Regions from separate parts of the Bacillus paramycoides genome, predicted to be linked through region 1. Evidence: riboswitches for the same ligand, from Rfam matches in the RefSeq annotation. Region 1 holds a riboswitch; the other holds the start of a gene.
What was found. Region 1 has a riboswitch for S-adenosylmethionine ahead of AAG068_RS21365 (bifunctional homocysteine S-methyltransferase/methylenetetrahydrofolate reductase). Riboswitches for the same ligand answer to the same signal wherever they lie in the genome.

Region 1 (16,970 bases):
TCATATCCAGTTGAAGAATTGCGAACACATGTAGGAATGGTGTTCCAAAAGCCAAATCCATTTCCAAAATCTATTTATGAAAATGTAGCATACGGTCCGAAAATTCATGGTATTAAGGACAAGAAAACGTTGGATGAAATTGTTGAAAAAAGTTTACGTGGAGCAGCAATTTGGGATGAGTTAAAAGATCGTTTGCACGATAATGCATACGGTTTATCCGGTGGGCAGCAACAGCGTCTATGTATCGCGCGTTGTTTAGCGATTGAACCAGACGTAATTTTAATGGATGAGCCAACATCGGCACTAGATCCAATTTCAACATTAAAAGTAGAAGAATTAATTCAAGAGTTAAAGAAAGACTTTAGTATTGTTATCGTAACGCATAATATGCAACAAGCAGCGCGTATTTCAGACAAAACAGCTTTCTTCTTAAGTGGAGAAGTTGTGGAATATACAGATACAAATAAATTATTTACGACACCTTCAGATAAGCGTACAGAAGATTATATTACAGGCCGATTCGGTTGATATCGCTAGCAAGGCTAAGAGCAAATACCCTCTTAACAGAGGGTATTTCTTGTTTTATCCCGCATTAACGGGCAGTAAGACCCCCACCTCAAAATTCAGCGAAAGCAAAGAAGTTAGGTGGGGTCGGGCTACCCGTAAAAGCCCGATTGGTGAGGGCTGATTAAAGTTTCACTTTATTGAGAAGGAATCCTTCTCCTATGTAAGGTTGATTACAGAGATAAGAGGCCTTAAATAGGAGATTTATATATAATGGCACACAATATTGAGGGGGAAGAAACAATGGTAAGAGAACAATTTCAATGTGATTTAAAAACGTTACAGCAAAAGGTAATTGATCTTGGCGAACTAGCGAGAGAAGCTTTATTGCTTGCTATGGAAGGTCTTCATAAAAGGGATGTAGAGAAAGCGTTAGAGGTAATAGATGGCGATTATCGTATGGATAATTTAGAAGAGGAAATAAATGATCTTGCGCTTATGCTTATTACGAAGCAGCAACCTGTAGCAAGTGATTTAAGAAGGATTTTCATTTCAATTAAGACAGCAACAGATTTAGAACGTATTGCAGATCATGCTGTTAATATTGCGAAATCAACAATTCGTCTTGGGGAAAAAGAAGCGTCTGTTAGTTTGCACAATCTTGATGAAATGTTTGCGATTGCAAATAAGATGTTACAGTTAGCGTTAGATGCATATGAGCAAGAAAATTTAACTTTTGCGAAACAAATTGCCGAGATGGATGATTCAGTTGATGAAATATATGGGAAAGCAATTCGTGAATTTATATCTTCAGTCCCAGAACAACCAGAAGCAATTACACAAATTACACAATTATCGTTTGTAGCGAGATATATTGAGCGTGTAGCAGACCATATTACAAATATTGCTGAAAATGTTTTTTATTTAGTAAAAGGAAAGCATTATTTATTAAATGAATAAAGAAAAAAAGCAGGTGAAACATCACCTGCTTTTTTTAGTCAAAACATGACAAAAAAAGCTCGTTGTTTCCTTTAGTTTATGATGATAAGATGTATCATAATATAATGGAAAAAATAGGACATATATGTTGTTCACTTATTAAGTAATATTTTACTAAGTTAATAGTAAGCGCTTACTTTATACTTTTAAAAGGTGCATGTATATAGGGAGTTTTACCATTTGTCAGCCATCAGCGGGAGATGAAAAAAATCCCTACTAAGTTAAAGTTTCATTTTATACTGCTAGTTACTGCGGGTTAGATAATATACATATCGTATATGAAGTTACTGAACATTATATAAGTGGAGGCTGAAGTATATGAAGGGGGTTATTTTAGCTGGAGGAAAAGGACGACGCCTTAGACCATTAACATGTAATACTCCAAAGCCGATGTTGCCATTATTAGAAAAGCCAGTTTTGGAATACAATATTGAATTATTACGTCAGCATGGTATTCGTGAGATTGCAATTACTGTTCAGTATATGAGTACGGCCATTAAACAATATTTTGGTGACGGTAGCAAATGGGACGTTAACTTGTATTACTTTGAAGACTCTCCTCCGCTTGGTACTGCAGGAAGTATTAAACAAGCGGAAAAATTTTTAGATGAAACGTTTGTTGTCATAAGTGGGGATGCTTTAACTGATTTTCAATTATCAGAAGGAATTACGTTTCATAAACAAAAGAAAAGAATGGTAACTATGTTTGTAAAGGAAGTAGAAAATCCACTCTCATTTGGTTTAGTTGTAATGAACAAAGAACAAGAGGTTACACGATATATTGAAAAACCGAGTTGGAATGAAGTGGTCTCTAATATTGTGAATACAGGTATATATATTATGGAGCCAGAAATTTTTTCATACATACCGCCCCGAGAATTTTTTGATTTCAGTCAAGATGTGTTTCCCTTATTAGCAAATAAGAATGCATTATTTGCGTATTTGTCAGAAGACTATTGGTTAGATATCGGTACATTTGATCAATATCGACAAGCACAATTTGATTTGTTAACGAAAAAATTGCAAGTACCTATTCCATATACGGAAGTATTACCGATGGTATGGATGGGAGAAGGGGTAACGATTGGAAAAGGAACGAAAATTCACGGCCCTTCTTTTATTGGTGAAGGAGCAAAAATTGGTGCTGGATCTGTAATTGAGCCGTATTCTATTATCGGGAAAAATAGTGTTGTTTCAAGTTATTCTCATCTTCAAAAGAGTATTATTTTTGCAAATACGCAGATTGGGAAATATTGCGAGTTATTAGAAACGACAATAGGAGAACATACAATGGTGGAAGACGACGTTACATTGTTTCAAAAAAGCATTGTAGCGGACCATTGTCATATAGGGAAAAGTACGGTAATTAAGCAAAAGGGAAAACTATGGCCATATAAGGCGATTGACAGTCATTCGGTAGTCGGATCGGCTGGTGTTCAAGAAAGTGAAAAGAGTGCAGGCTGGTTGCAAAAAAGCCGCATTGTAGGAAGAGGTAATGTGGAGATTACGCCTCAATTTATTGTAAAGGTTGCGATGGCGTACGGATCTCTTTTTGCCAAAGGGGAAAGTATATTAATTGGAAGTCAAGAACATATAGAAACGACCTCTTATAAAAATCTTTTTCTTCATGCAATTCATGGTATCGGAATTCATACGATGGAATGCAAAGAAATGAACGAATCACTTTTTCAGTACAGCATTCAAGATTTGCAATGTGTGGGCGGGGTTTTCATCCAAGTGGAAAAGGAAAAAGAGGTTGTTATAAAGTTGTATGGCAAGGATGGGGTACAATTAACGTATAAGCAGCAAAAAGCGATAGAACAAGTGTATATGTCTGAGTCGTTTTATTACGTATGTGAGAAGGAAATGGGGCGGAATAAGCTAGTACACGTTTCTTTACACGATTATATAGAGGCTGTATTAGAGCGCATTGATATTGAGGAAATACAAAAACAGAAGTTCCATCTTCTTATTAATAAGAGGAATGATATGTTACAACATTTGCTTATGCTCTTTTTGCAAAGGCTCGGATGCACAGTTACGTGGATTTATGCGGGCGAACAAAAGGATCATGTGAAAGCTTTGATGAAATCAAGTAAAGCAAATATGGCGCTTATGTTTTCAGAGCAAGGAAATTATTTCGAGTTATATGATAATCATAGTAATATTTACCAAGGGACAGATTTTGAAGAGATTGATATTCCAGATTTATTACTTGAATCGACAGGTAATATTTACCCAATGTCTTTGAAATTAGGAGAATGTTATCTTCTATTTTATACGCAGGATGAAAAAAAATCGTTTCAAGCGAGATGGAAGCGAGATATTTTATATCGAATTGGAAAATTATTCGAGTTAATAGCATTGCAGGGAAAAACCTTTCTCAGCATAGTAGAGCAATCGCCGCCGCTTTATTTACTTTGTGATGAAGTTGTATGTTCATGGAATGAAAAAGGGAAAGTAATGAGGAAATTATTGGCTGATATGGAAAGGAAGGAAGAAGGCATATTTGAAGGAGTACAGTTCAAATATACCGAAAAAGAGTGGTCTTATATCGTTTCTGACACAAAACAACCGAAATTTTTAGTGTATTCACATGCTAGAAACCCAGTAATAGCAAGGGAAAACATGAAAAATCTTATAGAAAAAATTAGACAATATCAAAAGGTGTAGAATTTTTATTTTAAAAGTGGTATTATAGTATAGTCTGATTTAAGTTATTAGTACTGGAGGGAAATAAGAATGCGTGTGAATATTACTCTAGCATGTACAGAATGCGGAGATCGTAACTATATCTCAAAGAAAAACAAACGTAACAACGCTGAGCGTATCGAGCTTAAAAAGTATTGCAAGCGTGACAAGAAGTCTACGTTACACCGTGAAACAAAGTAAGCAGTAGGAATATTTTCCTACTGTTTCTTTTTTTATTCGATTCCTCTGTTAAAAATGATACACTATCATCGTAGAGCAAAGTATCACTGTGAGGGGGAAAATGTGTGAGAGAAGAGAAACTACGTTTACGTAAACAAATAATAGAGCACATGAATTCTTTATCAGAAGAACGGTATACAACTTTATCAGAACAAATTGCATTTTCGTTGTATGCACAAAAAGAGTGGGCTGAAGCCAAAACAATTGGAATCACCCTTTCAATGGAAAATGAAGTAAATACATATCCTATTATCGAAAAAGCTTGGAAAGAAGGAAAGACAGTTGTTGTTCCGAAGTGTAATAAAGAAACACGAACAATGTCTTTTAGGCAAATAAGTAATTTTGATCAATTAGAAACAGTGTATATGAACTTACGTGAACCAATTCCAGCGCTTACGGAAGAAGTGAATGCAGATGAAATTGACCTTCAAATCGTGCCAGGCGTAGCTTATACAGAGCGAGGAGAACGGATTGGATATGGCGGTGGCTATTATGATCGTTATCTCGTACATTACAAAGGGAAAACGCTATCATTAGCCTATAGTTTTCAAATGGTAGAACATATTCCAGTAGAGCCGTTTGATAAAAATGTAGAAAAAATTATTACAGAAAAAGGAACAATGGTTAAAAATGGGCTTGTATAGACAAATAAAAATTGACGAGACTTTTTCTTCTTGATTATAATAAAATATGTGAACGTTTTCTTATTATAATTTTTTATAGTAAGTGAGCATAGAGGGTGATGAAATGGTATCTATTTATGATATTCAGCAGTTACTAAAGAAATTTGGTACGATTATTTATACGGGTGATCGAATTGCAGATTTACAATTAATGCAAGATGAATTGCGTGAATTAAATCAATCACAGCTAATCGATCCACAAGACTATCAAACAGCTTTATTTTTATTGAAGCAAGAAATTCAAAAAGAGCTAAATAAGAATTAGATAAAGGTAGGTAAGCAACATGGAAGAGAAATGGTTAGTTGGTGTTGACCTTGGTGGTACAACTATTAAATTAGCATTTATTAATGTGTACGGTGAAATTTTACATAAGTGGGAAATCCCTACGAATACAAATGAGCAGGGAAAACATATTACACTTGATGTAGCGAAAGCTATTGATAAAAAGTTAGAAGAGTTAGGCGAATTAAAAAGTAAGTTAATCGGTATTGGTATGGGAGCTCCTGGTCCTGTACACGTGGCGTCTGGAATGATTTATGAAGCGGTTAACTTAGGATGGAAAAACTATCCGTTAAAAGATTTATTAGAAGTAGAAACAGGATTACCTGTTGTTATTGATAATGATGCGAACTTAGCAGCGCTTGGTGAAATGTGGAAAGGTGCTGGTGAGGGAGCAAAAGATTTAATTTGTATGACGCTTGGCACTGGTGTTGGCGGCGGTGTAATTGCCAATGGAGAGATTGTACACGGCGTAAGCGGTGCTGCTGGTGAAATCGGACACATTACAGTCGTTACAGAGAATGCTTTCCCATGTAATTGCGGGAAGTCTGGTTGCCTAGAAACTGTAGCATCTGCAACAGGTATTGTGCGTGTTGCTATGCAAAAAATACAAGAAACTGATAAAGAAAGTATTCTACGTTCTATGTTAGCAGAAGAAGGACGTATCACATCAAAAGACGTATTTGAAGCACATGGACAAGGTGATGAACTAGCAGGCGAAGTAGTAGAAAAAGTAGCTTCTTATTTAGGTTTAGCTGTAGCGAACCTTTCTAGCACGTTGAACCCAGAGAAAATTGTTATTGGTGGAGGCGTTTCTAAAGCAGGAGATGCACTATTAGAACCAATTCAACGCTATTTCGAGCAATATGCTTTCTCACGTGCTGTAAAGAGCACGAAGTTAGCGATTGCAACACTTGGCAATGATGCAGGTGTTATCGGAGGAGCTTGGCTTGTAAAAAAGCACAAATACGAAGCGAAGATGATATAAGTTGTGAAGTATGAAAAGAGGAAGGGGAAACCCTTCCTCTTTTTGTGCGAAATCTTGATGAAGAATAGCATGTAAATGAATTAAGCTGCTGGTGGGTACCCGTTATATAGAACAGTCATGATTGTAAACCATCCGAAAACGAGTACAGTTGCAATTGCAAAGCCGCCCGCGAGAAAATTCTTTTCGCGAAGTGTTCTAAGCGTAGCAAATACAGCTAACAGAGTGACAAGCGTAAAAATAATAACAAGGCCCATACAATATCCTCCTCTGTCTACCCATTCCTTAATATGAGTTTTTGGAATATTTACTCTTTTATATTGTACATGTTTTAAAAATGATTGTCGAGATAGCATCCTTTCTTTTCCTAAGAGAAAAAAATGTTGTATCATTGAAAGTAAGTTTAATAATTGGAGGAGATTTTCATATGAAATGGATACAAATGCCGTTAGGCCCATTACAAACAAATGCTTATATTTTAACGAATGAGCAAAATGAGTGTATTATCTTTGATCCTGGTCACGAAGGAGAGAAGCTCGTTACATATTTACAAGAAGAAAAATTAAAGCCACTGGCTGTTTTATTAACACATGCTCACTTTGATCATATTGGTGCTGTTGATGCGGTAAGAGACGCTTTTCATATTCCTGTGTACGTACATAAAGAAGAAGCAGATTGGTTAGGCGATGCAACTGTAAATGGTTCTCAAATTTTTATGATGAATCGCAGCATTACAGCAAAACCAGCAGATCATATTATTGATGCAGAAGGTGCATTAGCAATTGGTTCATTTAACTTTGAAATTTTTGAGACACCAGGACATTCTCCAGGCAGTGTTTCTTATTACTGTAAAGAGGCGAATGCTGTATTTTCTGGAGATGTATTGTTCCAAATGAGTATTGGAAGAACAGATTTACCTGGTGGAAGTTTTGCAGAATTGATTGGAAGTATTGAAGAGAAATTATTTGTATTACCTGATGAAACAGCGGTGTTATGTGGACATGGTCCAGAAACAAGCATTGGTTTTGAAAAAGAAAATAATCCATTTTTACAGTAAGGAGCTAGTATGGAGATGGAGCTCATTTTAAAAGAATGGATGGAAAAAGAAAAGGATTATTCAATTTCATACAGTACATATATGAACCTCGCATTATATGCAGAGGAACATGGATATTATATGAAAGAACGTGAAAAAATCGGAAGGCAAGGGGATTTTTTTACAAGTAGCAATGTATCCTCTGTGTTTGCAAAAACTTTTGCTAAGTTTTTTATTCGTCTTGTTGAAAATGGTGAAGTTGCTCCACATATTTGTGAGATTGGTGGGGGAACAGGGAAGTTTGCCTATGATGTTTTACAAGAATGGAAGCAATTATCACCGAAAACCTTTATTGATTTAAACTATTCAATGATTGAAATGAGCCCTTTTCATAGAAAATTACAGCAGAAAAATCTTTGTTCATTTTCTAATGTGTCATATTATACATCGCATAATGAAATGGGAGAATCGTTCGAAGGAATTCTTTTTTCGAATGAGTTATTTGATGCATTTCCTGTTGAAGTAATTGAGAAGAGAAATGGAATATTGTATGAAGTACGTGTTACGTACACAGAGGAAGGGAAGCTTGCAGAAGTATGTAGGCCGTTACATAAAAAAATTGGTCGATACTTATTGAAATATAATATTCATCTTGCTGAAGGCCAACGTTTTGAAGTGCCGATTGCAATGGAAGAATATATAAAAGAAGTTGCGAAATGGTTTCAACGAGGTGTATGTATTACAGTTGATTATGGATATACAAAAGAAGAATGGATGCATCCTGCACATCAAGAAGGAAGTTTACGAGGCTATTACGAGCATAAGTTAATTCGTAATCCTTTAGCGTATCCAGGTGAAATGGACCTTACTACTCATATTCATTGGGACGAACTGAAAGAGATGTTTAGCCTGCAAGGTATGCATACAGTATGGCATAAGAAGCAATCTGAGTTTTTGTTAGCAACAGGAATATTAGAGCAACTTACGAATCATCAAGATCGGGATCCTTTTTCTGAAACTCAAAAACAAAATCGCGCAGTGCGTTCAATGGTTTTGGGCGGAGGATTAGGGAGTGCATTTGATGTTGCTATACATACGAAACATATGCAACAGCTACACTTAGATCGGTATTTGAAAATATAAAAAAACAAGACACAGCATATTTCTGTGTCTTGTTTTTTAATACGACTTTTTAATTATGTAGCATCATATATTTCCTCTCATGATATATATTTATATTAAAGATATGAGATAAAAAATATAAAATACGTCCTTTTTCTCTTTTTATGAATCCCTAACCTAATAATACGCGAACGAGTTGAATAATTGTCTCGTTTTCTACTTTGTAATAAATTTCCAATCCTTTTCTTTCACTTGAAACGATTTTAGCGCTTTTTAACTTTGCTAAATGCTGTGAAATTGTAGATTGTGGCATGTTTAAGCCAGTGTACATTGTAGAAACGTTGCTTGGACCACGTTCAATTAATCCTTTTACAATACATAAGCGAACAGGATGAGCAAGTACTTTCAATAATTCTGCATTGCTTTCATATAGTTCAATTTCTTTTTGAAAGGTTTCTAACATGTTCTTTTCCACCTCCGTGTGAGCTGTTATACCATATTATACATACCAAAAAATTAAAGAAAAGGAAACAGTTGTTGCAGAAAAAAAGTCCTAAAGTAAAGAAATTGTAAGAAAAGAGACCCTGATGTAAATAAAGTAGATGAATTAGCACGGTTTTGTAAAATGACATTTTTGGGTGAAAATTTCGATGCGTTTTAAAAATTGAAAGATATAGATATATTTGTAACACAATTTTATCACGATTTTCTTATTCTTTCAAATGAATATACAAAATTTTTAAAATAATATGACAAAGGAATTATAATGTTATATATAGAATATAAAACAGGTTAAAAGAAAAGAAGCTGAATGTAATCAGCTTCTTTATGGTGAAAATGAAATGTTCGAATATAGCTGATAAATCTTAGAATTACCAAGACATTAGTTATGTATTCTAGATTTCATCATTTATCAATTTTAAAAATCTGTTGTTCCATATATTCTCATAAAAGTTAATTGTCTCTTTTGCGGACATAAATGGATTATTTAGCGTAGAGGTTGCTTTCTGGACCATGAAGTTTTCGTATCCTAGTCCATGAGCGAATTTAATCGTAGCATCCATACAATACTCTGTTTGGGCACCACAAAATTCAATACGATGGACAGATAATTGATCTAAAACCTCTTTTAAGTTTGTCTTATAAAATGAATTGGCATGTGTTTTTCTTACAAAAAAATCTCGTTCTTGAACATCTAAATCACCATGAATAGCCCAAAGTTCTTTTTCAGGTACTAAATCATCATCACAATGTTGAACGAAAAGAATTGGTTTATTTGATTCTCTGTATGAAGAAATTCTTTTATTTACTTTTGTAAGTAAGTTTTGTAAGTCAAATAAATGTTCTTCGCTATAACATACTCCATTTTGTAAATCGATAACGATTAAGACATCTGCACAAGTATCCATTATTTTTGCCCCTTTTTATTTTTTAATATATCAATTAATTTATTGCTTGAAAATAGATGGTGCTCTTTTGTTTTTTTATGAACTATACGAAACAGCATAAAAAAAGATATGAAAGCTTCATTTCATATCTTCTTTTCTCTCTATGCATTTACAGGTTCTTCTATATAAGAAAGGGCATTTTCAAAATCGGATATTAAATCGCCAACATTTTCAAGGCCGACGGATAACCGAAGTAATGAATTCGAAATACCTCTTTCATCACGAGCTTCTTGCGATAGTGCTGCATGTGACATTTTAGCTGGGTAGGAAAGGATTGATTCGACAGCTCCTAAACTAACCGCAAAGACAGGTAATTTAACTTTTGATAAAAATTGGCGGAGTGCGTCTTCTGATTGTAAAGTGAAAGATAGGACAGCTCCGGCTGATGTAGCTTGAGATTGTTGAATATTAAATCCCAGATGTGTTTGTAAGCCAGGATAATAGACGTTTTGAACTTTATTGTGCTCTTGTAAATAGTGTGCAATTTTATTGGCGTTAGCAGCTGAGTGCTCAAGACGTACATGCAATGTTTTTAGACCGCGAAGGACGAGAGAACAATCTTGCGGACCTAAAATAGCGCCGAATGCATTTTGTAAAAATCCAAGTTTTTGAGCGAGTTCGGCATCTTTTACAACCGCTAATCCTGCAGTAACATCACTATGACCGGCAATGAATTTTGTGGCACTATGAAGAACGACATCGGCGCCAAGATCAAGTGGCTTCTGGAATAGTGGTGTCAAAAATGTATTATCAACAAAAGTAAGGGCGTCAATAGATTTTGCAAGTTTAGAAACAGCACGAATATCTGTAACTTTTAAAAGTGGATTAGAGGGTGTTTCTACATAAAAGAGTTTTGTATTTGGCTTAATGTTTTGTTTTATTTCTTCTAAATTGGTCATATCAACAAATGTATGTGATACACCGTAACGGGAGAGAACTTCAGTTATCATTCGATAAGTCCCTCCGTATACGTCTTCTGAAATGAGTACGTGATCACCTTGTGAAAGGAGGAGGAATGCAGTAGAAATCGCTGCAATTCCTGATGCGAATGCAAACCCTTTTGTTCCGCCTTCTAATAAAGCGATAATATCTTCAAGCGCTTCGCGAGTTGGATTACCAGAGCGGCTATAGTCATATTTCCCGAACGTATCTACATCAAATTGGTGGAATGTTGATGTATTATAAATGGGAACGTTAACAGCTCCTGTTTGTGAGTCATGTTTATATTGGTTGTGTAGTAAAAGTGTATCTATAGAATAACTCATATTCTTACACCTTCTTTTACAAGTTTAATGGCTTGCTGTAAGTCTTGAATTAAATCGTTACTATTTTCAATACCGACAGAAAATCGAAGAAGACGATTACATACACCGTTTGCTGTTCTAATTTCTTCAGGAATATCAGCGTGTGTTTGTGTTGCCGGATATGTCATTAAACTTTCAACACCACCGAGACTTTCAGCAAATGTAATTAAGGATAAAGATTGTAGGAATGGATTAATCCACGTTTCATCTTTTAGACGAAATGAGATCATGCCGCCTCTTCCAGGGTAAAATACATCTGTCACACCGTCTTCATCATTTAAATAAGCGACAACTGCTTTTGCATTTTCTTCATGTTGTCTCATGCGAAGCGCTAATGTTTTCATACCACGAATTAATAGCCATGAATCAAATGGGCTTAAGACCGCGCCTGATGCATTATGATAATGAGCGATTTCCTCACAAAGTTCCTTTCCTTTTGCAACGACAAGTCCGCTTAGTACATCGTTATGTCCTCCTAAATATTTCGTTGCGCTATGAATTACAATGTCCGCGCCTTCTGTTAATGGCTGCTGTATATAAGGTGTGTAGAACGTGTTGTCTACGATAAGAAGTAGTCCGTGTCTTTTCGCTACAGTTGCGACAGCAGCAATATCAGTAACTTGCATTAATGGATTAGTTGGAGTTTCTATGAAAATAGCCTTCGTTTCAGTTGTGATAGCTTGCTCAATTTGTTTAATAGACTGTGTATTTACGTATCTACATCGAACGTTCCACTTTTTTTCGTGCTCAGAAAATAATCGATAAGTGCCCCCGTATAAATCTTCAGATACAATAAGTTCGTCTCCAGAACGGAATAGGGACAGGACGAGGAGAACAGCTGCCATCCCTGAACTACAGGCATATCCTTGTTCACCGTGTTCTAAGTCTGCAATTGCCTGCTCTAACAGGCCGCGAGTTGGATTGCCAGTTCGTGAATAGTCAAAGCCAGTCGATTTACCAATTCCTTCGTGACGATAGGCAGTTGAAAAATAAACAGGTGGATTAACAGTTCCTGTTGTAGTTTCGCTTCGGTTTCCGATTTGTGCTAGTTTTGTTTCAATAGTTGACATGTGAAAATTCCTCCTTTTTAAATTAACAATTAAGTGAATGTAAAATAAAAAAAGCCTTCTAAGGAAGAAGGCTTTCGGTTTGAATAGAGTCTTCTTCTCATCTGTCAAATCTTTCACAATTTGCTGGAATTAGCACCTTATTAACAAATGTTAATGGTTGCTGAGGCGTCATAGGGCCAGTCCCTCTACCTCTCTAGATAAGAATGTTCGTATGAAATTTTATTATATTTTTAACTTTACAACAAAAGATAATTGAATTGCAACTTTATTTTAAATAATTTTTATTTTTCCGCAAGTGTCATTGACTTTTGCATTTGTGCGTGCTAAATTTATTGAAAAATTAACAAACATTGTTAAAAGGGGAACGCATTTCCTTTTAGCTACATAAATAAAATAATAAAGACAAACTCTTATTGAGAGCGGTGGAGGGAAAGGCCCTATGAAACCCGGCAACCTTCAAACGAAATGTTTGAAACGGTGCTAATACCTGCAAAACGAATGTTTTGCATAATAAGAGGAGGATCGATTATGTCCCCCTCTTCAAAATGAAGAGGGGGTTTTTATATTGATAGAAATGAGGGAGATTGGTGAAATTACTAGATTTATTATCAAAAGGAATTGTAATAGGTGATGGTGCGGTTGGAACGTTATTACATTCACATGGCTTGCAAAGTAGTTTTGAAGAATTGAATATATCTGATCCGGATTTAATTATATCGATTCATAAGCAATATGTAGCTGCTGGGGCAGATGTAATTCAAACAAATACGTACGGAGCAAATGAAGCGAAATTACGTATGTATGGTTTAGAAAATCAAGTTACTGAAATTAATAGAGCAGCAGTAAAACTGGCGAAAGCATCTGTTACAGACAGAAATGCCATTTTAGGAACAATTGGTGGTATGAAACATATCGGAGCTGTTACGACAACTGATATGGAAAGAGAATTTATGTTACTTGAGCAGGCAAGTGCTTTACTAGAAGAACAGGTTGATGGATTACTATTAGAGACTTTTTATGATGAGTTTGAATTACTTCATGCCGTTCAGGTGTTACGAAAACAAACGAATATTCCAATTGTAGCGCAATTAGCGTTACATGAGGCAGGTACGACTCAAAATGGAAATGATGTAAATGAAATATTAAAACAGCTTTTAGATTATGGTGCAAATGTTGTTGGATTGAACTGCCAACTAGGGCCACTTCATATGACGGAAGCTTTTAAAATGATATCGATCCCGCAAAATGGTTATTTGTCAGCATATCCAAATGCAGGTCTCCCGAATTATGTGGAGGGACGTTACGTATATGAGGGAAGTCCAGCTTATTTCGAAGCGATGACACCGAAATTTATTGAGCAAGGTATTCGGTTATTGGGTGGTTGTTGTGGCACTACGCCAGAACATATTGAAAGCATGAAACGTGCCACTTTACATGTTACGCCTGTAATAGAGAAAGATACGATTCAAAGACCGAAAGTAGTTCATACGCATGAGAAACGTTCGAAAGCTCATATTACTTTAGCAGAGAAAGCCAAAAAACAAACGACAGTAGTAGTGGAATTAGATCCACCAAAAACGTTAGATACACAGCGTTTTTTTGAAGGCGCAAGAGCATTGAAAAGAGCTGGAGCAGATGCTATTACTCTAGCAGATAATTCATTAGCATCGCCTCGCGTCTCGAATATGGCAATGGGTGCATTATTAACGAAACACGATATTCCGGTATTGACGCACTTAACGTGTAGAGACCATAACGTCATCGGACTACAATCTCATTTACTAGGATTATCAGCGTTAGGCATGGAAGAAGTGTTAGCTTTAACTGGTGATCCAGCACGCGTTGGTGATTTTCCAGGTGCCACTTCTGTATATGATTTGTCCTCTATTGAGCTCATTAAAATGATTAAAGAAATGAACGATGGGCGCTCCATTTTAGGGAAATCAATAGGTCCAGCAACAAGGTTTTCAGTAGGAGGTGCGTTTAATCCGCATGTAAGACATTTAAAAGCAGCGGTTAAGCGAATGGAACGGAAAATAGATGCTGGAGCAGAATATTTCTTAACGCAGCCAATTTATGATATCGCGTTAATTGAAGAAGTGTATGAAGCGACAAAGCATTTAGAACAACCTATTTTTATTGGGATTATGCCATTAATAAGTAAACGGAATGCAGATTTTCTTCATTTTGAGGTGCCAGGTATTACTTTACCTGAAGCAGTAAGAGAGAGAATGGATGGACATGAAACGAAAGAGGCAGCAATTGAGGAAGGGATTCGTATTTCTCAAGAGTTGATCGATGCGGCGATGAAATATTTTAACGGCATTTATCTTATTACACCATTTCTAAAATATGAAATTACAGAACACCTCGTTAAATATGTGAGAGAAAAGCAAGAAGTGAAAGAAGGTATTAATTGATGAAATGTATAGAAGAAAAATTACAAAATAACATCTTAATATTAGATGGTGCAATGGGAACAATGATTCAGCAAGAGGACTTAACTGCGGAAGATTTCGGAGGAGAAGAGTACGAAGGCTGTAATGAATATTTAGTAGAAACAAGGCCTGATGTCATTTTAAAGATTCATAAAGCTTATATTGAAGCTGGAGCAGATATTATTGAAACAAATACATTTGGGGCGACAAATATTGTATTAAGTGATTATGAGTTGTCTCATTTAGACGAGGAACTAAATGAGAAGGCAGCACGTTTAGCGAAGCAAGCGGTCAATGAAAGCGGGAAGGAAGTATACGTTGCGGGAGCAATGGGGCCGACAACGAAAGCGATTAGTGTTACTGGTGGTGTAACATTTGACGAATTAATTGAAGCTTATACGCGGCAGGCAAGAGGGTTATTGAAGGGAGAAGTGGATGTATTACTCGTTGAGACGAGTCAAGATATGCGTAACGTGAAGGCTGCTTATATTGGAATTCAAGCAGCTTTTGACGAATTAAATACAATTGTACCTATCATGATTTCGGGAACGATTGAACCGATGGGAACGACTCTAGCTGGGCAAACAATTGAGGCTTTTTACTTATCGGTAGAACATATGAAGCCATTATCTGTTGGATTAAACTGTGCGACTGGTCCGGAGTTTATGAGAGATCATATTCGTTCCCTATCAGATTTGTCGGAGTGTTACATTTCTTGTTATCCCAATGCAGGTCTTCCTGATGAAGATGGACATTATCATGAATCTCCATCTTCTCTCGCTGAAAAAGTGAAGCGATTTGCTGAAGAAGGATGGGTTAATATTATCGGTGGTTGTTGTGGCACAACGCCAGAACATATAAAAGCAATGAAAGCTGCATTAGCGTCTCTTAATCCGCGTGAACATCACGAAAGAGCTGGGCACGGTGTTAGTGGATTAGAGGCACTGCAATATGATGACTCTATGAGACCGTTATTTGTTGGTGAAAGAACAAACGTTATTGGATCACGTAAATTTAAACAATTAGTAGCAGAAGGAAAATTTGAAGAGGCTGCGGAAGTTGCAAGAGCGCAAGTGAAGAAAAATGCTCATGTTATTGATATTTGTATGGCAGACCCGGACCGGGATGAAATAGAAGATATGGAAAACTTCTTGGCAGAAGTTACGAAAGTATTAAAAGTCCCGATCATGATTGACTCAACAGATGAAAATGTGATGGAGCGAGCTCTTACTTATATTCAAGGGAAAGCTGTTATTAATTCAATTAATTTAGAAGATGGAGAAGAACGATTTAAAAAAGTGACACCGCTTCTTCAAAAATATGGTGCCGCTATTGTTGTAGGAACAATCGATGAAGACGGTATGGCGGTTAGTGCAGAACGAAAACTCGAAATTGCGAAAAGAAGTTATGAGTTATTGACGACGAAATATGGTATACGCCCGTCAGATATTATTTTTGACGCACTTGTATTTCCTGTAGGTACAGGTGATGAAGAATATATTGGCTCGGCGGCAGCGACGATAGAAGGTATTCGTCTTATTAAAGAAGCGTTACCAGAGTGTTTAACGATTTTAGGTGTAAGTAACATATCATTTGGTTTACCACCAGCTGGGCGTGAAGTATTAAATTCCGTCTTTTTATATCATGCAACGAAAGCAGGATTAGATTACGCGATTGTGAATACGGAAAAATTAGAGCGCTATGCGTCAATTCCTGATGAAGAAAAACGCCTTGCAGATGCATTACTTTTTGAAACGACGCAAGAGACGTTAGAAGAATTTACAAACTTCTATCGCGTGGCAAAAAAGAAAGATGTTGTTGTCCAAGAAACATTAACTCTTGATGAAAGGCTCGCAAATTACATTGTAGAAGGTACGAAACAAGGGTTACACGAAGATTTAAGCCTCGCACTTACAGAAGGAAGAAAACCTTTGGATATTATTAATGGTCCACTTATGACAGGAATGGATGAGGTAGGACGATTATTTAATAATAATGAGCTTATCGTTGCTGAAGTATTGCAAAGTGCTGAAAGTATGAAAGCTGCTGTAAGTTATTTAGAGCCACATATGGAATCTAGCGATAGTGCGAAAAAAGGGAAAGTATTATTAGCAACTGTTAAAGGTGACGTACATGATATTGGGAAAAATCTCGTTGAAATTATTTTAGC
Region 2 (16,970 bases), 1.6 Mb from region 1:
TTGCTTCTCCTTTTTCAAACGCTACTCCTCTTGTCTCTTGCGCATGTTTAATAATTTTATATTCAGACTGAATATCAGGTATATAACGTAATGCAATACTTATCGCATAAGTAATCTTATAATGAATTCGAAATTTACTTAGGCTACTCACAAATCCACTTGGATCAGTCGTATAAATAAAAATAAGTGTAAATGGTAATAACGTAAAATACTTTAATGAAAGTGTAGCTGCATAAAATAAAGTTTCATAAGTAATCGTTGCATATCCAATATGTAGAAATGCAGTATATGATTCCGTTAATTCAGATCCATGGGTTGGTGTAATAAATAAGATCATGACAGAATTTAATAAACTAAATGTAAATATAACAGTAAAAACAATAAAAATTTTACGAAATGGAATTTTAGCAACTAGGAGTCCAATACATCCAATTATAAATACAAATAGCAATACGCGAAAATCAAAGAATATAAAAGTAAGCGTCATACAAAAAATAAATAACAACAATTTCACTGCTCCATCCATACGATGAAAATGTGTACTATACACCTTCCTCCCCCCTCATAACATCAAAATAAAGTTCTATAAACCTTTCAGGATTTGCAATACCGCTTAATTTAACGAGTTTGAATAAAGAACTCTCCCTTAAGTTCGCTCTATGTAACGTTTTTGGATGTCCTAATACAGTAGACGCGGTATTATTCGCAATAATTTCCCCTTCATGTAGAACTATCGCTCTGTCTGCATATTCTAATGCAAGATTCATATCGTGTGTAATAAAAATAAAAGATATTCCCTTTGCAGCTAGTTTTCTTATGAACGTCATAAACTGTTTATAATGATAATAATCTTGTCCCGCTGTCGGCTCATCTAAAATAATAAGTTTTGGATTGGTTGTTAGTACAGATGCAATCGTTACTCTCTTTTTTTGTCCGTAACTTAATGCCTGGATTGGCCAATTTCGAAATGGATACAAACCACAAATTTTTAACGTTTCCTCCGCTCTATGCTTAATTTCTTCCTTCGAAAACTTTTTTAATTTTAATGAAAATGAAACTTCTTCTATAACAGTAGGTTGTGTAATCATATGATTTGGATTTTGCATCACATAAGATATGACTTCACCACGTTTACGAATAGACCAAGCATTAATATTTACTCCATCAAATAAAATCCTGCCATTATTTGTTTTGTTTATACCTATAAGACTATGAGCTAATGTAGATTTTCCGGCACCATTTTGACCCAAAAGTGCAACAATTTCCCCTTCTTTTATGAAAAAATTTACATTATCTAATACTTTTTGCTTATTAGGATAGGAGAACGACAAATTTTCTACTTTCAATAATTCTTTGTTTTTAGGAATGCTTTTACAAAAATCTTGCTTCTCCACCCACTCATTTATTGCGCTACGAACACTTTCTCTTTGAAGTTTTTCAAGTGGGTATATTACCTCATTATTACTATCAAACTGTAATCTCTTTAATCCTTCTATGTACATAGGTTCTCTTAAACCGATTGATGGTAATATATTTGATGCTAAAATCTCTTCTGGTGTCCCTATCGCAACGATTTCCCCTTCATCCATTAAAATGATTTTATCTAAATCCAGATTTAACATTTCTTCTATTCGATGTTCAATAATTACAATTGTTTTATTATATTGTTTATGTATACCTTTAATAAGTTCTATTGTATGTAAGCTACTTACTGGATCTAAATTCGCTAAAGGTTCATCAAACAATAATATATTAGCATTTGTTGTTAACAGACCTGCTAAAGAAACAGTTTGTTTTTGCCCTCCTGATAATTCATGTGGACTTTGTTTATGAAAATTATGCATCTTTACCTTTTTTAATGATTCCGAAACAATCTTTTTCATATCATCTTCATTTACGCATTCATTTTCTAAATAAAAAGCTACATCTTCCTCTACTGTAAGACCAATAAATTGTGCATCTTGATCTTGCAAAATTGTTCCAACCTGTTTACTCTGTTCAAAAATACTTCCTTTCCTCGGGTCTTTTCCGTCAATTAAAATAGTACCAGTACTAGTCCCTTCATAAGAAAATGGGATTAGCCCATTCATACAATGAGCTAATGTTGATTTCCCTGAACCACTTCGTCCAGCAATTAGCACTTTTTCCCCAGGATATATATGAAATGTAACGTCTTTAACAGTAGGCTGCGCTGCATGCTTATATTGAAAGTTGAATTGTTTAAAAGAAATAATTGGTTGCATGTTAACATCCCTACTTTTCAATTTTTAAATGTGTATGTTTCTTATTAGATTTAGCTAACCCTATTGTAATTGGCAATCCAAGAACTAAAAATACAATAACATCAGCAATTGTTGCACCTAATACTTGTATAACAATTTTGTCAAACGGTTCTCCCATCACGATAATATCGAATGCCCCAGCAAATATAATAGCAATGACAATACCAATTAACCCAGTAATGGCTAAATAAGAAATATCTCCTTTATTATATGTCCCGTTTTTCACACTAAAGCCAACTCTTTTTTGAATGAGCCCCATTGCAAAGCCGATAATGCCTGAACTAAAAACCCATCCCCACCAAATACCCCAGCCAGCAATTGTATCTGTTACGGTATGACCGATAAGTCCTATTAACAGTCCTGCCACTGGGCCAAATAACGCTCCAAAAACGGTTAAAATAGCTAATGCAGGTTTAATAAATGTATTTGGTGCAATAGAAAATCCCCAAAGTCCTAATACCCCGTATAATGCTGCTCCAATTCCGATTGCTACTACTAACTTTGTTGATAATTTATTCATTACAATTCCCCTCTCATATGAGTCAACTTTTATTACTCTATATTTATTTTGAAAATGAATTATGCATTGACACTCCCCTTCTATACAACAAAAAATGACCTCTTACATAAGAGGTCATTTTCTTTCACGTTCAAGAATCCTCTTATCTTCCAAAAAACACACACGTGTCCTCTGCGGAATTAGCACCTTCCTATACATTTACATAGGGGTTGCTGAGGTTTCATAGGGCCGTTCCCTCCACCTCTCTGGATAAGTATTAATTTGTAATTCGTATTATGGCACTAAGAAGAATAAATTTCAATACTTTTCTAATTATTTTTATTTTTCGTTTAACAGCGCATTTAAATCATTGTATTCTTATCGGAATTATGAAATAATGAATTAAAATAGTTACGGGAGGAATGTACGATGAAAGTAATCGGTTTAATTGGTGGACTAAGTTGGGAATCTACATCATTATACTATAAACATATTAATACACTTACACTCTCTCAATACGATCAAAATGCAAAGCTTGTTTTATATAGCATGGACTTTGGTGAAGTAACTACTTTATTACAAAATCATCAATATGAAGAAGTGAAAAACGAATTAGTCACCGTTGCAAAAAAGGTTGAAAAATCCGGAGCTGAATGTTTATTAATGTGTTCCAATACGGTCCATTTATTTGCTGAAGAAGTAGAAAGTGCAATATCCATTCCACTTCTTCACATCGGTGATGTAAGTGCTAAAGAAATGGTAGAACAGAATATAAAGCGTATTGGATTATTAGGTACGAAACAAACGATGGAACAAGACTTCTATAAATCACGTCTAGCGAACTATAATATTGAGACAATTATTCCAAATAAAGAGGAAAGAAATTTTATTCATCATGTTATTTTAAATGAATTAAGTAAAGGAATTATTTCAGAAACATCAAAAGAAAAGCTATTACAAATTACAAAATCATTAATTCAAAATGGCGCAGAAGGTATACTACTAGGCTGCACTGAAATACCATTGCTCATTTCCCAAGACGACCTTACTGTTCCTGTTTTTGATACTGCTTTTTTACATGCAAATACTGCTGTGCAGTTTGCAGGATAATCATATAAAAGCATAAAGGTAGAGCCCCTATGCTTTTATATTGTCTAAACTATTTATTTAAAAGAGATGTAATCACTGTAATTGCTTCTTTTGAACCACCACATTCTAAAAAACTTTCATTCAGTTTTCGTATTCCATGCTTATACTTTTCATTTGAAAGAACATCTGTTACCGCTTCTCTTAACGTTTGCACATTAACATGCTCTTTCAATAACCGATTTGCTGCTTCCAGTTCGGTTAATCTTTGTGCTATCATTGGCTGGTCTTTATCATGTGGAAGTATAACAAATGGAACATTAAAATGAATAGCATCGTGTACGCTATTCATACCGCCATGTGTAATAAAAATATCTGCTTCACTTAATACTTCTGTTTGGGGTACGTATGAAGCAATTATAAAATTGTCTGGCGCTTTCTTAATTTTAGAACGATCATTTCTATCACCAATTGCCATTACAACTATTCCATCAAAATCCGAGAAAGCATCAATGCACGTATTAAAGAATGGTTCAAGTCCTTCAAGCAGTGTCCCCATTGAAATATATATAACCTTCTTACCTTTAAGCAATTCAAGTGGAAACTCTACATTTGTTTTACGCTTTGAAATACTCGGCCCAATAAAAATGTTATTTCTTCCAAACAAATCGCTATTAGGTTGAAAATAACGACTCGTGTATACAAGAGTAATATCTCCCTTGTTATGCATAAATTGAAGATTATTTTTAGGCTTTACTCCAAATTCATGTTCTATTCGATATAGTAACTGTTCAGAAATTTTATCAGGTTGGAATGGCATTTCTGCATTTGGATGAAAAGGTAATGTCTCCAAAAATTCAGTAGGAATTAAAAATATAGGAGAAGAAACTATGCCTGGAATTTGTAAATACTCCTTTACTAACTCACCAGCGCCAAATATATCATAAATTACGAAATCAAAATTTATGTTTTCACATAATTTTTTCGTAATTTGTAAGATATATAAAGAAGTTTGAACATGTACACGAAAGAATGAACTCAGCCCATCTGGAGTTTCAGAATCAATAGAAATTTCCTTTAATAAATCTGGATGGGTATATACAGTAGCTCCCAAATCTTCAATTCTGCCTTTAAAGTGTTCTGTTGTAATATAATGTACGTGATCACCCCGTTCAGTAAAGGCTTTGACTAAACTTAATGTAGGATTTACATGTCCCTCTGCTGGAAAATTAACCACTAAAATATTTAGCACTTATTTCTCACTCCTTACATTTCAATTCGCTTATTAAGCATACTGTAATTATTACCGTCAATCTTCACCTAATAGTCCTAATACGCTTGCTACTTTAGGTTGATAAATAATTGTTAGTGATTAAATTAAAAAAGCATCTACATAAGTAGATGCCAAACCGTGATAAGGAGTGTTCTGTGAGGTTAGAATAAGCTTTTCAGCTTGTCCTATGCTATCAATATATGTTTTATTTTATAAAGCGTGAATAATTGATAGCATAATTATACCTCTCTATCACCCATTTTGAATCTATTCCTAAATAAGACGACTCTAGTTTCTATACTATTTCATATGTATTAACCTTCTTGAGAGCTATCTATTTTTATAGTTTCTCCAGTCATTCGCTTATTTTTTAATTCAAAATAAGCATCTAAAACTTCTTTTCCAATATCAGAGTTAATACCAGATTTATCATTAATAACCCACGGCACAACCACAGAGAATGCTACTTCAGGATTATTAAATGGCGCATATCCTGCTAACGTTAAATTATAACATTCTCTCCGCTCACCTTTTTCATTTCTTCCAATATCACTTTCTCCACCATAAACTGTCTGTGCTGTCCCTGTTTTACCTGCTGGTTTATAAGTTGCTTTTTGGAACGCCCTTACTCCTGTTCCATCCCCTTCTTGGAATACCCTTCTAAATCCTTCTTTTACTTGGTTTATATATTCGTCTTTCATATCTATTTTATTTAAAACGATTGGTTCTACTGAATGCACCACTTTACCAATCTCATCTTTTTGCGACGTTTGCTCTCTTACCTCTTGAACAATTTGTGGCTTCATTCGATATCCACCGTTTGCAATTGTTGAAATATATTGTACAAGCTGAAGTGGTGTATACGTGTCATACTGGCCAATTGAGTAGTCTAATAAAAAACCAGGTTGATTATCTTTTTTACCAATTTGTCCAGCTGTTTCATTCGGTAAATCGATACCCGTTGGAACACCTAATCCAAATTGCCTGAAATAATACCTCATTTTATCAAAGTACTCCTGTTTAATGTTTAATGAACTATTTTTCACATAATCTACACCTGCAATTTTTAATGCTGTATGGAACATATAAACGTTTGAAGAGACTTGTAACGCTCTTAAATCATCAATATTCCCAAACTCTTTCCAAGACTTTTTTTCCTTAGTTCCTTTAAACTTCATTGGTGCATCATAAAAATATGTACCTGGAGTTATAGCTTTCGTTTCAAATCCAGTTAAAACTGTCGCACCTTTCACTGTTGATCCAAGCTCATATGAACTAGTCATTGTGCCTAATGCATAGTCTTCAACTTCTGTTTTTCCGTCTTTTTCTACAAGTCTTTTCCCAGCCATGGATAATACTTGTCCGTTTTTCGGATTCATCATCACAACGAAAGCACGGTCCAACATGGATTCTGACCCTTTATATGCCTTTAATATTTTTTCAATACTTTCTTCTACTTTTTTCTGTAATTCCATATCTATTGTTAAAGTTAAATTCTTACCGCTCTTTCCCTCAGAAACGGTTTCTGTTCTCATTGTATTACCTTGTTTATCAACAACGCTTCTTACTTCTTTTTTTGTCCCATGAAGTACATCTTCATATTGCTGCTCGATATAACTTTTTCCAACCCTATCATTTCGGCTATAATCACGTACCAAGTAGTAATCTAATCGTTCACTTGGTAATCCTTCATCGGCATTAGAAACATTTCCAAGAACGGATCTAAATAATCCATCATTTACATACACTCTCTCCCAATCAACCGATACGTCTACACCTGGGAGATTTGCTAAGCCTTCACTAATTATAGTAAATTCCTTTTCACTAACATCTTTTTTAATAATTTGAGGAGCCATTTGATAACCAGAAGTCATCTTACTTTTAATAGCTAACACTTTTATATCTTTATCTGTTAATTCCTGAAGATTTTTATCTGTTACACGCTTCCTTTTTAACTCTTCTATTTTTTTATCTAAATTTTTCCCAGTAATATCTTTATCTCTGAACTGATTTATTTCTTTTTTAGATACTAACTTTTCGGTAAGTTTCGGATTTAATTGCATCCAAAAATCTTTCTTATCCGTCTCAGTTAGCTTATCTATATCTTCTTGCGGCATTTCAATTATGTCTGCAAGTTGTCTTGCCGTTTTTAATATTTCTTCAGATTTTACCCCTTTCATCTTTGTATATGTAATTGTACGTAAAGATTTATTATCAACTACTGGATTGCCTTCTCGATCAAATATTTTTCCGCGCGGGACAGAAAGGCTTACGGTCGCATTTTCTTTCTTCTCTACTTCATTTTTATATGTTTCTCCATCTATAATTTGTACTTTACCTAATTGTATAATCATGGCAGAAAATAATAAAAATACACAAAAGAATAAAATATTTAATCGAGTCGGTATTGCTCTACCTGTTGTTTTGTCTCGTTTTTTCACTTCGTCTTAATCTCCTCCTTACAATATTTCAAATACTATTTGTTTTCTATATTAAAAGTAACGTACAACTTCCATACATTACCTTGCACAAATATTAATATAATATTTAAAACTTAATAGAAATTAAAACAAATCTAAAGAAAAGGTAAAGTTTACTAAAATAAATGTAAAAATACCCAATAACCAAAAACTAAGCTTTTGGTTATTGGGTATTTAGTAATTTAAGAATTAATAATGGGACGCATTGATTCAAATCTATCATCATAATTTGATAGAGATTTTTTAATATGAGCTTTCGGCAAATATAACGTTACTGTTGTCCCGACACCAACCTCACTCATAATACTTATTTTCCCTTGATGGCTTTCAATAATTTTATAACTCAACATTAATCCAATACCGGTACCTTTTTCTTTCGTACTATAAAACGGTTCACCTAATCTCTTAATTCTTTCTTCAGGTATCCCAATTCCTTCATCAATTACATGAATAATAACACCTTCATCGTTTATCTCTTTTATATGAATTGTGATTTTCCCACCATCTGGCATAGCCTCGATTGAATTTTGCAAAATATTAATAAACACTTGTTTCAATTGATTTTCTGAGCACTCAATACTTATATCTTTAGTGTCTGCATATAGTTCCACTTGAATATTCGTCATAATTGCTTTTGTATTCATTAACGAAACGACATTTTTATAAATTTGATAAATATTTTTTTGTTCTGTATTTATTTCATCTGTTTTAGCGATTGATAAAAACTCTTGAAGAATCGCTTCTATTCTATCAATTTCAGAAAGCATTAAATCAAAATATTTTTCTTGATCTTCTTTATTAATTTGGAATAACTGTATAAACCCTTTAATAACTGTCAATGGGTTCCTCACTTCATGAGCAACACCAGCTGCTAATTGACCGATTGCTGCAAGTGTATCTGACTTATTTAGCAATTCTTCTGTCTTTTTCCGTTCTGTAATATCACGTACAATGATCATAATTTTATCATGTAATAATGGTAAACATCTAGCTTCAAAGAAATTAACACTACCATTAATTGTAAGTGGGTATTCAACAATTACATTCGTTGCTTTTTCCTTCACTTGATGAATTGCTTCCTGAAACTGCTGCGCCACTGGCGATGGTAATACTTCGAAAAACTTTTTTCCCATAAATGTTTCTGCCGGTACGTAAAATTTTGTAGGGGACCCTGCTTTATAATCTATAATTGTGCCATCATCTTCTGTTAAGAAACATAAATCTGGTAACGCCTTAAAAATTAATTCCAATTCAGACGTTTGTTGTTTTAACTGCTCTTCTATCGCTTTTAAATGTGTAATATCTACACCAACAGCCCAGTAGCTATATCCTGTGACAGGAAACTGCTCTGAAATATTGGACCACATGATTGTTTTAGTTTCACCATTTTTACATGTTAAGTGCATTTCCCAATCTCTGAAATTTTTTCCGCAAGTTAAAAATTTCGTTTGTATTTGGTGACGATAATCATGATCAGGGTACAATAATTGAAGTGCATGTGGATTCCCTATTATTTCTTCAGCGGTATAACCTGTTACAATTTCACACTCACGATTCCACAGAACAAAATCTCCATTATAATCAAGCGCATCAACCATAACGGGCATATTTTGTAAAATTGTATGTAATTCCTCTTCTTTTCGAGAGAGCAATGTTGTATTTTTACTTTGAAATACTTTTGTTGCCCCCTCTATAATTAGATTTGAAAGCATTTCGAAATATTTTTGACAATTAAAAATTTCACTTTTGTTTGACCATACTACAAATGATCCTAAATGTTGATTGTATAAAAAAATGGGGATTTCAATTTTGGGAAGTTTACATATTTTCGTCTCATTTATTCCGAAAGAAAATATACATTCTTTTTCAGCATCAAGAAGTTGATGTGATATGTTGGTTAATTGATAAAATTGTTCTGCCATGGTTTCTATTGTACTCACATCAATAAGTTCCATTAGCCGCGCATTCATTCTTTTTTCACCTCAATATGTAAAATTAATACCAATTCAAAATTTATACTTCTCCATTATACGAAGAATGTGCCTTTAGGTATATAGCTGCAGAATAATTATTCGAACAAATTTTATTTTTCAATTAAAAAAGAAAAAAATATAAGTATAAAACGAACATTTAATCAGTATGTGTTTTGTTCAACATCTAATTTGATAAGCAACCTAACACGTGCCTTCATGTATACATTTAGTCATTAAAGTACCGTTATACACATCGTTTGGAGCAGTATAAAAATACAAAAAATATAAAGTTCATAAAATATTCACAATTATTATGAAAAATATAAACATTTATTCCAATATATTCTATATAATAAAATGTAATAAGGCTTCTATGAATCTCATAGAATACCTTACCCCTAATAAAAAGAAAAACAGAATCTATTTAGATTCTGTTTTTCTTTTTATATTACATTACATACTTATATAAAGCATGTGCAACACCATGTTCTTCATTTGATAAAGTTTCATATTTACACATTGCTTTTATTTCTTCGACTGCGTTCCCCATTGCAATTGATATGTTTGCTTTTTCCATCATAGATACATCGTTTAGCCCATCACCTATCGCTACAGTATTTTCAACTGGGATATTTAGATGTTCTGCTAAAGTATATAATCCATTTCCTTTTTGGGCATCTCGATGATTAATCTCTAAATTATGCCAATATGAAGATGTAATTGCTAAATCTGCATTATGCAGAAACGTTTCTTTTAACTTTTTTAATTTTTCTATGTCATAAGAAAATGGTAAAAGCTTATGCACATGTATATCAGTCTCTACAATTGGTTTACAACTTTCTGCACTAAGAAACGCTGTATGTTCAAGGTATAATGCTGCAATCGTTTCTAATTCTTTCAAGTCGAAATTTTCTTTTGAATTCTTCACATATTCTATTTCATTACGTACACTCTCTACTCCATAATCCGGTACGTACACACCTTTATCAGTATAAAGCTGATAATATAAACCATTCTCTTCAAGATAGTTCACAATCTCAAGTGCTTGCATATTTTGAATTGGATATCGTTTCATCATTTTTTTATCTTTATATATAAGCGCACCGTTTTCTGCAATAATTGGACACTCTAAATTAACTTCTAACAATAATCGTTCAATGTCGACGATAGAACGTCCTGTACAAATTGCTACAACGTGGCCTGCTTCCTGACATTTTCGAATCGCTTCTGCATTCTCTTTACTAATCATTTTATTTCCCGAAAGAAGAGTTCCATCTAAATCAATTGCAATTAATTTCATTATTTCTTCACCACTTTCTATATATACACGAATTTATATTAAACGAAAGGTATCGTTTTCATACTGATTTCGTGAAGTACTCCTTATTTATAATTTATGAAAAGCGTTTCAGGTCAAGAAATAATTAAAAATAAAATCAAAAGCTTTTCTTTTTAAAGAAAAGCTTTTGATTTTAAACTATGAACTATAACTAATATATTTTGTCTCACACATGTACACATTCTTTTCTTCAGTTGGGACATATATTTTAAACTTTTCTAAACGCTTTCCGTAAATATGAATAGTGACAACACTTTTATTTCCAGATATTTCAAGAATATGACAATCAGCTGGTGGAATGACTTTATCAGTTTCTCCTTCTCCCAAATAAAGATTTCCTGTATGTATTAAATAAACAAGTGAATTTTCAAGCTGCTTAGTTTGTATAAAGTTTTGCACCATTATCCTTCCTGTAAAAACGCCTTCTACTCCCCATGTACCATCATGATCATGTAAAGGTGTAGATTGTCCATCTTTCCATACAAGAGCTAATACTTCAAAACGATTAAAAGGATCTTCATATAACAAGTGTCGTGCGTATTGAGCCGAATTCGCCTTCTGTTTTTCTAACGGAAGCCATGTTTTCTTCGCTAAAAGGTCTTCTAGTAATTTTTCAATCGCACAAACAATTTGATCTTCTAATAAATTACTATCCATTAAATCCGTTACAGCTTTAATAAATGTTTGAAACGTTTTACTTCCATTACACGTTAACATAAGCGCCCTCCTCCATTCTTGTTCACACACCTCCATACTAAATAACCAACCAAAAATTTACAATTGAAAAATAAAGTGAAACTTTAATCAGTGGGGGTTTTCTTCATCCCCCCACTGATTATTAGCCCTCACCAATCGGACTTTTATGGGCAGTTGATCCCCCACCTAAATTCTTTGCTTTCGCTGAATTTTGAGGTGGGGGTCTTACTGCCCGTTAAAGCGGGATAAAAAACAAGGTACAGTAAATTTGTACCTTGCTGAGCGATTTACCTAGTTTTCAAAAGAATAGGTAAGTAATTTAACGTTTGTTCATTTTCCAATAGACATTTTTCTAAATTGAACGATGGAAATAACTCTATTTTTTCAAAGGTATTTATGAAAGTTCTTAATGCAATCTCAGCTTCTAAACGTGCAAGTGGTGCCCCTAAGCAAAAGTGAGCACCTTTACCAAATGTTAAATGCTTTTCATTTCCTATTCGGTGTATATTAAATTTAGAGGCTTGCGAAAACTTTTTCTCATCTAAATTTGCTGCACTTACCCATGCAATAATCATTTGATTCTTTTTCATAAAAGGTCCAAATATATTTGTATCCTCTGTAATTCTCCTAGCTAATGTAATGGGAAAGCGATAGCGTAATACTTCCTCAATTCCTTTTGAAATTAATTTAGGTTCTTGTCTTAATTTTTTATATGTTCCAGGTGAATCCACTAAAAAGCAATAAAAGCTATTAATAATTAAATTAGTAGTTGTTTCATTGCCTGCGGCTAATAAACCTAAAGAAAAAGTAACAATTTCTTCATCTGTTAATCTTTCGCCTTCATATTCAGCTCGTATTAAATCCGAAATAATATCATCAGTTAAATGGTATCTCTTTTCTTGAACGATCGGTAGAAGATATGCTTTAAATTCATTTAGTGCTATCCCCTTTTCCGCATCCAGATCGTTAAACTTTTCTTTACTATACGGCATAAATAAAATATCAGACCATGCTTTAATTTTTTTACGGTCCGTTGTTGGCACTCCTAATAAATCGGATATTACGGTAACTGGTAAAGGTGCAGCAAACTCTTCAACGATATTAACCTCACTATATTTTTCGATATGTTCTATAAGTTCATTTGCAATCGCCTGTATTCGGGGTTTCCATTGTTCTAAACTTCTTGGAGTAAATGCTTTAGAAACGATAGAACGTACATTGCGATGTTCTGGTGGATCAGTAGAGTTTATATTTATCCTAGTTTCTAAAGGCGGGATTGCGAATTGTCTTCGCTGCCTTCTACTTGAAAATAAGCGATAATCCGATAAAACTCGATTTACATCATCGTATAAAAAAACATTCCATACATCTTGCTCTTCATCGTAATGTACTGGGTGATTATCCCTCATAAATTGATACCACTTATACGGATTCCACAATTCTTCTTTTGTTTTCAGCTTTGAAATTTCATGAACTAAAATCACATTTTCAGGCGAAGCCATAGTTCTTTCCTCCCTTTTCTTTTACAATAAAAGTGATAGGTCGGTAGTTCAAAGTTGTATAATCTAACATATGTTATTTTAACATATACTAAAAGAGATTTTTCATTGGAGAACTTGAGAAATATATAAGGGGGATTTTTTATGTATGTTGATATTTTATTGCTCGCAGAATTAACATCAGGGCCAAAATACGGTTATGAAATAAAGAAAAATATTCAAAATCGGTTAGGAGAGAATTTTGAATTAAATCATAATATGCTTTACCCTTCTCTTCGGCGTTTTGAGAATATGGGGGCTATAACGAAAAAAGTACATACACAAGTGGGAAAGCCAAACCGAAATATATACGACATAACTGAAACAGGTGAAGAAATTTTTTCTGAAATGTTAATAGAGTTTCCCGAAAAACTCGCGACAAACAATGCAGAATTTCTTGTTCGTATCGCACTATTTGAAAAACTTGATTACGAAGCCAGAAAAGAAATTTTAACAATACGCCAAGCCGCACTACATAAACAGCTTACCGCTATTCAATCTTTAGATGTTAGCTCATTTTTCATTACAGAAGTCATTGAATTTAGTAAATCACGTATTGAACATGAATTGCTTTGGATTACATCACTTATGAAGAAAATATGAAAAAATAAAAAGAAAAGTTAAAAACAATGAATGAAAATGAGATTTATTATCAATACTATAATTAATAAAAGGGCAACCACGATTTGGCCACCCTTCAAATATTTATACTTCTGGATCGAAAGTTTTGCAATCTGTTTCTTCCGTAGTAGATGCTTGTTTCCCTTTATGACTTACTACATAAATTGCATCTGCACTACATTTATTGCCGTTTGCCCAAAATTTACAGTTGTTTACTTCACATAAAACGTCTTGTGCCATAGTATCACACCTCCTCGTTCTATTATCATTAACAAAATTCGGAGGTATGATACTCTTTGTTATGCATTTTTTATTCCCTTTTTAGCTTTCTTAAAGGTTCAATATCTCCTCGTACAATAGCATCTATATTTGCAGTTATTTTTTCAATGTCAAAATGCCACCATTGAATTTGCAATAATTCTTCTATTATTGTATTTGTAAATCGTTCCTTTATTTTATTTGCAGGGTTTCCACCAACAATTGTATATGGTGCGACGTCTCTAGTCACAACAGATTTAGCTGCAATGATTGCACCATCTCCTATTTTTATTCCGGGCATAATCGTTGTATCCATACCAATCCAAACGTCATTTCCTATTACTGTATCACCTTTGTAAGGTAAATCAGACAAATTAGGTGTATACTTCTCCCACCCATTTCCAAATATATTAAATGGATATGCCGAAAATCCATCCATCCGATGATTCGCTCCGTTCATAATAAAGGTAACTCCATTTGCAATACAACAAAACTTTCCAATGATAAGACGATCTCCAAGAAATTCATAATGATGTAATACTCGATCTTCAAATGTTTCTCCATCTTTCGCATCATAATATGAATAATCTCCAACTTGTATAGTAGCTTTTGTTATTGTATTTTTTATAAAATGGACATTTTCATTTCCTTCAATAGGGTACTTAACATTTGGATTAGGATTCATGTTGTACAGCACTTCCTTTACCATTTATTTCACTTTCTACCGCTATTACTGGCTTTAAATTGTATATAGGTAAAATAAATAACAATCCAATTATAAAGAGTAAAGCCGTGCCTTCATACATCGTACTTAATGAGAACATCTCTTTTAATGAACCAGCAATACTCATCGTTACTACCATTGAACCGGTAAATAGCGGACTTAAAATACCATTTACACGACCGATAAAATCAGTATCGCTATTTTGAATAATGAGCGTATTAATACCTATTTGGATACAAGGAAGAGCTAACCCACTAAAAAGTTGTGCTGTGAGTGTTACCCATAAATTGGTGGAATAACCTATAATACCAATACCAATTGCCTGACCAAGCATACCGATTATTAACATCTTTTGCGGAGCAACGTTTTTTGCAAATACCATCGCTAAAGCGCCGCCAACAATCATTCCTGCACCATTTACTGTTAGTAACCATTGTAAACTCTCTTTTGATAATCCTAACTGCTCAGTTACGATAAATATACCTAATGGCTGAATCAATCCTATACCTAGTCCTGCTGCCATAAAACAAAGCCCTAGCAAAGTTAATGCTTTTTTCTTTTTCACATATTTAATACCATCAAGCATCTCCTGTAGTAGCGTGATTTCTTTCTTCTCATTATCATTCTCAAGATCTTTCGGAAGAAATAACAACACAGCTGCTGCCAGTAAAAAAGCGATTCCTGTTATGATAATTGAAATATAAATTCCAAAACTATGAAAAATAAATGTTCCAAGAATCGGCCCTAATACCATAAAAATCGCAAATATTGTTTGATATATAGACATCGCTAATTGGATCTGTTCCGCCGATAAATGCTGTTTAAACAATTTCATGCCAGATGGCTGAGAAAATTGCGAAAGGATTGCAGAAATAAGTGTGACAAAAAACACAATTTTCCACGTACCAAACATAAGGGTAATTAATACTGCAAATACTGAAATAGAACTTAACGTTTCACACCATATCATTGTCTTCTTCGGCTTCCACCTATCAGCAAACGTTCCGCCAATAAAAGAAAAGATGAAAATTGGAGCAAACTCCGCAACTGAAATCATCGAAATAGCAAAAGCATCACCTTTTGTCATTTCCATTACGTATAGTAATACAGCAAAGTTTCGAACCCATATCCCTACTTGTAAAAATAATGCTGATGCTAGAATTCCTTGCACAAACCGATTTTTCAATACTTGTGATACCCCAGTATTTTGTTTCGTTTCTACATTTGTCGACATAAAAAAGCCCCCTATTTCATGTTCTGAACAGGAGGCAGCACAAATCATATAAAAAGACTATATATTCGCAGAGCGAAATACATCCCTTTTCTATAAATGTACAGACTAACCCTATTCAGAAGAATATTTCGTTTTTTAACGAAGATCTCTTACAAATAGAATTAGTTGATCATTGGGATGTTTTCACCCTTCCGTTTCGAATTTAAATAACACATACATACTCTATGTAAAGCATTTTCGATGTATGCATGTCTTACAATAAATATTCTAGAATGTTAATGGTAATTCCTCTAAAGAACGCATTAAATAATTACCTTGCCATTTAATTTCTTCGCGATTTCCTTTTATTTGCAAATCAGGCATTCGATTAAACAAAGTAGTAATAGCAATCTTTGCTTCCAACCTAGCAAGTGGAGCGCCTAAGCAGAAATGGCTCCCATGGCCAAATGCAATATGACGATTATTCTCCCGAGTAATATCAAATACTTCTGGGTTCTCAAATACTGTTTCATCACGGTTCGCCGAAGCTAATGCAATGACAACCATATCCCCTTTTTCAATTGTTCGATCGTGAATCTGAAAAGGTTCATCTGCCCATCTTGAAGTTGTAACCTCAACTGGAGAATAATAGCGTAATCCTTCCTCAATAGCTACATCAATTAATTTTGGATTTTCTTTTAATAACTGTAATTGGTCCGGGTTTTCAAGAAGCGCTAATACTGTATTTGTAATTAAATTTACCGTTGTTTCGTGTCCCGCCACAATTAGTAACATTATCATTGAATATAGTTCCCGAGCACTAAGTTTATGCCCTTCACTTTCTGCAAATATTAAAGCACTCACCAAGTCCTCTTTTGGTTCTTGTCTTTTAACATCAACTAAATATTGGAGATATGTAATAAACTCAGATAGTTGCTTTTCGGTTTCTTTTATTTCTTCTGGCGTTTCTGGGTAAGCAATGACAGCA

Region 2: it holds a riboswitch for S-adenosylmethionine, as region 1 does, so the genes downstream of both, AAG068_RS12980 (ECF-type riboflavin transporter substrate-binding protein) here and AAG068_RS21365 (bifunctional homocysteine S-methyltransferase/methylenetetrahydrofolate reductase) in region 1, are expected to answer to the same signal.

The regions. Positions count from the first base shown of each region.
Region 1 covers NZ_CP152427.1:4,127,903-4,144,872, reverse strand. The annotation lists gene pstB (phosphate ABC transporter ATP-binding protein) at 1-528, shown strand, start outside; gene phoU (phosphate signaling complex protein PhoU) at 808-1,464, shown strand; gene AAG068_RS21425 (sugar phosphate nucleotidyltransferase) at 1,822-4,176, shown strand; gene rpmG (50S ribosomal protein L33) at 4,246-4,395, shown strand; gene AAG068_RS21415 (5-formyltetrahydrofolate cyclo-ligase) at 4,500-5,078, shown strand; gene AAG068_RS21410 (YqgQ family protein) at 5,182-5,382, shown strand; gene glcK (glucokinase) at 5,402-6,385, shown strand; gene AAG068_RS21400 (DUF2759 domain-containing protein) at 6,466-6,639, opposite strand; gene AAG068_RS21395 (MBL fold metallo-hydrolase) at 6,810-7,439, shown strand; gene AAG068_RS21390 (class I SAM-dependent methyltransferase) at 7,449-8,561, shown strand; gene AAG068_RS21385 (ArsR/SmtB family transcription factor) at 8,713-9,003, opposite strand; gene AAG068_RS21380 (cysteine hydrolase family protein) at 9,437-9,949, opposite strand; gene metC (cystathionine beta-lyase) at 10,090-11,253, opposite strand; gene metI (cystathionine gamma-synthase/O-acetylhomoserine thiolyase) at 11,250-12,362, opposite strand; SAM riboswitch class I at 12,457-12,566, opposite strand; SAM riboswitch class I at 12,770-12,879, shown strand; gene AAG068_RS21365 (bifunctional homocysteine S-methyltransferase/methylenetetrahydrofolate reductase) at 12,950-14,782, shown strand; gene metH (methionine synthase) at 14,782-16,970, shown strand, end outside.
Region 2 covers NZ_CP152427.1:2,502,072-2,519,041, reverse strand. The annotation lists gene AAG068_RS12990 (energy-coupling factor transporter transmembrane component T family protein) at 1-550, opposite strand, end outside; gene AAG068_RS12985 (ABC transporter ATP-binding protein) at 543-2,243, opposite strand; gene AAG068_RS12980 (ECF-type riboflavin transporter substrate-binding protein) at 2,254-2,802, opposite strand; SAM riboswitch class I at 2,942-3,058, opposite strand; gene AAG068_RS12975 (aspartate/glutamate racemase family protein) at 3,211-3,891, shown strand; gene AAG068_RS12970 (macrolide family glycosyltransferase) at 3,941-5,119, opposite strand; gene AAG068_RS12965 (peptidoglycan D,D-transpeptidase FtsI family protein) at 5,455-7,581, opposite strand; gene AAG068_RS12960 (ATP-binding protein) at 7,803-9,590, opposite strand; gene AAG068_RS12955 (Cof-type HAD-IIB family hydrolase) at 10,042-10,893, opposite strand; gene AAG068_RS12950 (cysteine dioxygenase family protein) at 11,071-11,649, opposite strand; gene AAG068_RS12945 (cytochrome P450) at 11,916-13,130, opposite strand; gene AAG068_RS12940 (PadR family transcriptional regulator) at 13,272-13,769, shown strand; gene AAG068_RS12935 (DUF1540 domain-containing protein) at 13,872-14,027, opposite strand; gene AAG068_RS12930 (Vat family streptogramin A O-acetyltransferase) at 14,098-14,730, opposite strand; gene AAG068_RS12925 (MFS transporter) at 14,720-16,003, opposite strand; gene cypA (cytochrome P450) at 16,271-16,970, opposite strand, start outside.